Regions from separate parts of the Undibacterium sp. WLHG33 genome, predicted to be linked through region 2. Evidence: riboswitches for the same ligand, from Rfam matches in the RefSeq annotation. Region 2 holds a riboswitch; the other holds the start of a gene.
What was found. A riboswitch is a leader RNA that binds a small molecule or an ion and turns the genes downstream of it on or off. The one in region 2 is predicted to bind thiamine pyrophosphate.

Region 1: it holds a riboswitch for thiamine pyrophosphate, as region 2 does, so the genes downstream of both, thiC (phosphomethylpyrimidine synthase ThiC) here and ACOTSW_RS08710 (TonB-dependent siderophore receptor) in region 2, are expected to answer to the same signal.

What each region holds. Positions count from the first base shown of each region.
Region 1 is NZ_CP186697.1:1,228,576-1,231,994, reverse strand. It holds gene ACOTSW_RS05595 (tetratricopeptide repeat-containing diguanylate cyclase) at 1-1,439, shown strand, start outside; TPP riboswitch at 1,588-1,691, shown strand; gene thiC (phosphomethylpyrimidine synthase ThiC) at 1,767-3,419, shown strand, end outside.
Region 2 is NZ_CP186697.1:1,902,659-1,906,077, forward strand. It holds gene ACOTSW_RS08710 (TonB-dependent siderophore receptor) at 1-1,466, opposite strand, end outside; TPP riboswitch at 1,525-1,623, opposite strand; gene rarD (EamA family transporter RarD) at 1,751-2,635, opposite strand; gene ACOTSW_RS08720 (cobalamin-binding protein) at 2,782-3,419, opposite strand, start outside.

The sequences.
Region 1 (3,419 bases), 670 kb from region 2:
CTTTGTCGCCTTTGTCGCATTCCCCGAAGACAGCGGCATCGCTGAATATCAGTCAGGGCATTGCCTTATCGGCGCTGCATAGAAACGAGGAAGCCGGCGAGGCGTATAAGCGCGCTCTGAAACTTGCGACCGAAGCCGGATTAGCCTCTATGGCGGTGACTAGCCTGATCAACATCAGTGACCATTATCTGATCATGAATCAGTACAAGCAGGCGGAAAATTACGCAAGGCAGGCATTGAAACAGGCGGAAGTGCTGAAGGATAAACAATCGATTGCTGTTGCCCGCGTGAATATAGGGTTTGCGCTGGCGGGGCAGGGTAAGATTTCTCAGGGTGTTGAACTGATTAATGAAGTGGTGCAGTACTTTCTTGACGCTGACCAGAAGCCGGATGCTGAAGCCGTGCTTGGCGAGCAGGCAGCAATGTACGAGCGTGCCGGTATGTTTAAAGAAGCCCTGCAGACCGTACGCCATCAGCAAAAACTCAGCAATGAATTATTCCGCTCAGACAGAGCCAAGGCTGTCGCCGCTTTGCAGGAACAGTTCCACGCACAACAAAGACAAAAACAGATTGAATTGCTGGCAAAAGAAAATGACCTGAAGGACGCGGATATCCGTAATCATCGTCAGCAGCAGATCATTACGATACTGGCAGCGATTCTCACGGTGCTGGTGGGGGCGTTTCTTTTCCTGCTGTATCGCCGCGTCAAGCGGATTAATCTGCAACTGCGTGAAGCAAATTCGCAGCTGGAATTTCATGCGGTGCGTGATCCTCTCACCGGTCTGTACAACCGGCGCTCTTTCCTCGACATGATGAAGACAAGGATTGCTCAGGCCGAAGCAGAGCGGCGTGACGCGCAGGAAAATAATCCTGATTGCCTGATCCTGCTGGATATCGACCATTTCAAGCAGATTAACGATGGACTGGGTCATGCCATCGGTGATGCCGTACTGATGGAAGTTGCACATCGCCTGCGCAAAGCGGTACGTGATAGTGATATGGTGCTGCGCTGGGGCGGAGAGGAATTTCTGGTGTTCTCGCCGAAATCGTCGCCGTTCCAGAGTGCGGGTCTGGTCGAGCGCTTGCTGCAAGCCGTGGGAACAGAACCCGTCATGGCAGGTGACAAGGAAATACAAGTGACGGTGACTGCGGGCTTTATTTCTCTGCCATTTTCTGATGTACCGGAGTCGGTTTTCGGCTGGGAAAAAGTGCTGCAGATTGCCGATATGGCGCTGTATCTTGGAAAGGCAAATGGCCGTAACCGTGCTTACGGTATTTCGCACTTGCTGGTGCCGTCTGATCGCGCGTTGCCTGTTCTGGAAACCGATCTCTCGACTGCAGTTGCGAACGGTATGGTGGAGCTGATCGAAGTTTCTGGTCCGCCCAAACTCGATTTATCCGTCAGTAAAGCAGCAGAGTCGCATACAGGCATGCAGTGATACGGGTGTATCTGATCATCGTGAGTCAGCCCAAAAAAGAACACTGCTGCTCAGCCTCTATTTATCCACTATTAAACCGTTACCAACCTTAATGAAGCCGCTATAATGGCGGTCTTCCGTAAAAAACAGCAGCACCGTTTTTGCCCGGAAAAAATGCTAGGGGTCCTGTCCGCACTTGTGCGATGACGGGTGAGAAATACCCTCGAACCTGATCTGGATAATGCCAGCGAAGGGAAGCTGCTAAAGAACGCCAACGTCGTTTCGCGACGACTGCCACCTCTTTACAAACTCCTTTGCTGGCTCCTGCCAACACGCAAAGGAGCCAAAATGAATGCCAACCCACAATTTCTGTCCGTCACCGCGACAGTCGATGAGGCCGCGATACAGCCGCTGCCGAATTCCTGCAAAATCTATGTACAGGGCAGCCGCCCGGATATCCGCGTGCCCATGCGCGAAATCAGCCAGTCTGATACGCCAGCGATGTTCGGTTCTGAAAAAAATCCGCCGATTTATGTCTACGATACATCGGGCCCGTACACCGATCCTGACGTCAACATCGATATCCGTTCCGGTCTGCCATCGGTGCGCGGTCGCTGGATTGCAGAGCGAAACGATACGGAAGAACTGGCAGGCCCGACGTCTGAATATGGCATCGCGCGGCTGAATGATCCCAAACTGGCGGAACTGCGTTTCAATCTGAAACGCAAACCACGTCGCGCGCTGGCAGGTAAAAACGTGACGCAGATGCACTATGCACGGCAAGGCATCATCACGCCGGAAATGGAATACATCGCGATTCGCGAAAACCTGCAACGCAAAGCATATCTCGAGCAATTAAAAGTATCCGGCCCGATGGGAAATAAACTCGCAGAGTTGATGGGACGCCAGCATCCGGGGCAGTCTTTCGGCGCATCGATTCCGGACGAGATCACGCCGGAATTCGTGCGTTCAGAAGTCGCACGCGGTCGTGCGATTATTCCTGCGAATATCAATCATCCGGAAGTTGAACCGATGATCATCGGTCGTAATTTTCTGGTGAAAATTAACGCGAATATCGGTAACTCTGCAGTGACTTCATCGATAGGTGAAGAAGTCGAAAAAATGACCTGGGCGATACGCTGGGGCGGCGACAACGTGATGGATCTGTCAACAGGCAAACACATACACGAAACCCGCGAATGGATTATCCGTAATTCGCCAGTCCCTATCGGTACCGTGCCTATTTATCAGGCGTTGGAAAAAGTGAATGGCAAAGCGGAAGACCTGACCTGGGAGATTTTCCGTGACACGCTGATTGAGCAAGCCGAGCAGGGCGTCGATTACTTCACGATCCACGCAGGAGTGCGTTTGCAATATGTGCCGCTGACGGCGAAGCGCATGACCGGCATCGTTTCACGTGGTGGTTCTATCATGGCGAAATGGTGTCTGGCGCATCATAAAGAAAGCTTTCTGTACGAGCATTTTGAGGACATCTGCGAGATCATGAAGGCCTACGACGTTTCCTTCTCTTTAGGTGACGGTTTGCGTCCGGGGTCGATTTACGATGCAAATGATGAAGCGCAACTCGGTGAATTAAAAACGCTGGGTGAACTGACGCAAATCGCCTGGAAACATGATGTACAGGTCATGATAGAAGGGCCGGGTCATGTGCCTATGCATCTGATCAAAGAAAATATGGATCTGCAATTAGAGCAATGCTACGAAGCGCCGTTCTACACACTGGGACCATTGACGACCGATATCGCCCCCGGTTACGACCACATCACTTCCGGCATAGGGGCGGCGCAAATCGGCTGGTATGGCACCGCGATGCTGTGCTACGTCACACCGAAAGAACATCTGGGTTTGCCGAATAAAGTCGACGTCAAAGACGGCATCATCACCTACAAAATTGCTGCCCATGCAGCCGATCTGGCGAAAGGCCATCCTGGTGCACAAATCCGCGATAACGCCTTGTCGAAAGCACGTTTTGAATTCCGC
Region 2 (3,419 bases):
TAGAGAGACATGGTTTGTACAGGCTGATACACCAGCGCTGCATTCGATACCCAGGTATTGCGGTCGTAACCGGGATTATCGAGCTGGCTGCGTGTTATATGCAGGTGACGCACGCCGGCGTGCAGTTTCCAGCTGTCGCTGAGGCTGATAATGTCTTGCGCGAAGACAGACCATTCTTTATCGGTACGACGTAAGCTGGCCGCACCAGGCTGATTTGGCGATGGTGCAACGGCGACCGGCTTATACAGATTGCTGGTGCCAACGAAGTCGTAAATGTAATCGCCAAAATAATCTTTACGGCGCGAAGTCGATAAACCCGCTGCGAATGCATGAGCAAAGACGCCGGTACTAAATTTACCGCTGAGCAGTGCCTGCGTGCCGGTCATCGATTTCGACTCATTCAGGCTGCGATAGTCATACACATCGTAATCGCCGTTCGCGCAGTAACCGGGAAACAGATTGGTAGAACTGCAGCCATACGGAAATGCGGTGTAATCGTCACGTTTGAATTCATGCTGATTGGCGGCAAAGCTGGCGTTCCAGTCAGCGTTAATTTTGTATTCAAAACGCAGGCCCACATTGGTGTTGCGGGTATCGACCGGTTTTGCCCACGGCTGTTGATTCAGCATCATATCGGCGCTGATATTGCGCGGCAGATCGGTGCCATTCGTGAGCTGGAAGCCCGGCACGGAGAGCTGTGATTTGTGCTGGTAATCGAGATCGAGTTGCAGTAAAGCCTGCGACGACAAATGCCAGTCGAACGCACCGGAAATGAACTGACGCTCACCATTCGCTCCTTTGACATACGAGCGCAGGCGTTCGCCGGCGGCATTGATGCGATAACCGAACTGACGGTCGGCGCTCATACCGCCCAGATCGGCACTGCCATACAAGGTGCCGCGTTCAGAGATTTCCGTGGTAATGCTGCGCAGCGCGGAAGCAGTCGGGCGCTTGGTCACGTAATTAATGATGCCGCCCGGCGTGGCAAAGCCAGACTGAAATCCGGAAATACCTTTGAGGATTTCAACGCGTTCTTTATTTTCCAAAGGGATCGAGGCATCGCCCGGAATCGCAAAACCATCTTTGCGATAGCTGCTGGAATTATCCAGCGCAAAACCGCGAATCGAGAATTGCTCGGCATAGCCGACAGCGTTATAGGCATCATTCACACTGGCATCAAATTTCATCGCATCGGTGGTCTGGCGTATGCGCAAATCCTGCATTTGCAGCGTTGTCCATGCGGTGACCGAAAACGGCGTCTCGATCAGTGCGGTATCCAGAAAACCGGCGGCTTTGGTGCGCTCGGCTTTGGCATCGCTGAGGCGGTTGCCGCTGACGACGACTTCCGGTAATTCTTTTTCAGTCGATTGCGCGTGCGCCGTGTTCCATGCGAATGTCTGAGCCACGGCAAGCGCGATCAGCGATAAGCGGCGTGGATGAAGATGATGTGCAGATGGTTTTTTCATGTTGTACTCTCGGTTGCGATGAAGTACAGCGCGGGAGTACACAAAAGGACGTGGCAGAGGCATGAACTTTGCGCTTCCCTTCGCTGGCATTATCCAGATCAGGTATAAGGGACTCTCTCACCCGGAAATAAAATTCCCAGGACCCCTAGCGAAGGCGCTACTTTAACATGAATCGTTTTGCACCATAAAAAAAAGCACACCAGGTGTGCTTTTTTGCCTCAAATATACCGGGGGGAGTATCTTAAAACCCCCAGCAAATACGCTGAGATTTGATGCAAACAGGCTCATACTCCCTGTTTTTTTGCTCCCAAGCTGATCCACATGCCTTCCATCGAATACACCAGCAGCGCCGCCCAGATTGCGATAAAGCCGAGCAGTTTATGGTGATCAAACGCTTCGTGAAATACCCAGATGCCGAGTAAGAGTTGTACGCTGGGGGCGATGTATTGCAGCAGACCGAGTGTCGTCATCGGAATCCGGCGCGCACCGGCTGCAAACAGTAACAGCGGAATCGCCGTGATCGGGCCGCTGAGTGCGATCAGTATCTGCATGTGACTGTTTTGCGTCATAAACGCATTTTGCCCGTGCACAGTCAGCCAGGCCAGATAAGCGAAAGCGAATGGAAACAGTAAAATTGTTTCCAGCGACAAGCCTTCCAGCGCGCCCAGCGCCGAGGTTTTACGCAATAAACCGTAAGTGCCGAAGGTGATCGCCAGCGCTAAGGCGACCCAGGGCAGATGGCCGGTCTGCCAGGTCAGCCAGCCAACGCCGAGCGCGGCAAAGGCAACAGCCAGCCATTGACCGGGACGCAGCCTTTCCCGCAGCACTGCCGAGCCAATCAGAATATTCACCAGCGGCGTGATGAAATAACCCAGACTCGCATCCACCACATGACCATCGTTGACCGCCCAGATATAGATAAACCAGTTGCTCGACAAGAGCAGGGCGCTGAGCGTAAAACCGGCAATCACTTTCGGCTGACGAAAAGCCGCGCTCAGCCATGACCATTGCTGACGCCAGGCGAGCACGCCGGCTAAAAACAGCAGCGACCATAACATGCGATGGATCAAAATTTCTAAAGAGGGAATGCTTTGCAGTGCTTTGAAATACAGTGGAAACAGGCCCCAGACGATATAAGCCGAGCCTGCCAGGAAGATGCCTTTACGCATGTATCATATCCAGAAAAAAACCGCACAGCGGCTGAGCTAAGCATTATCCCCGCAAAGACGGAATCATGCTTGAGAGCAAATTATTTTTGCACACCGACAGAGTACATCGGCTGTCAGCTCGCAGACAAACTTGCCTTCGCAACGTCTTATTTTTCTCTGGCTGCGGCAATGTGTTTGCAGAGTGCCTCGGTACCATCGAGTATGCGCGGCCCGGCGCGGTTCAGCCAGTCGCCATTGACGGCGTACAGATGATTTTTCTTTGCTGCAGTCAGCACAGAAAACTGCCGCCATTCATTCAGGCTGTCGGTGTTGCTGCCACCGGTGATGATCGCGTCCGGGTTTGCTGCCAGCAAAGCTTCCACTGACACGGTGGGACTGATTTCTTTCAGCGCACCAAAAACGTTTTTGCCGCCGCATAAGCGTATAGCTGCCGAGACCATGTGCGTATCATTCAGCGTCATCAGCGGCTTGCGGTTGACCTGATAAAAAACACTGACAGGTTTCTCGCGAGCGCTCTGATATTGTTTCTGAAGGTTGGCGAGCCGCAAACGGAATTGCTCCGCGGCCGCTTTGCCTGCTGCAGGCGTGCCAGCCAGTATCGCCAGTCGTTCCAGCGAGGTGGCTACCATCTCATAATCGCGTGGCTCGCTTTCAAAAACGGTGATGTGATTGTCGCGCAATTTGTTGACCAGCAATTTACCGCTACCTGTGCCCCAGACGACAACGAGATCAGGTTTGAAGGCCAGCAGTTTTTCCAGGTCTAAGGCAAAGACATTGCCTACCG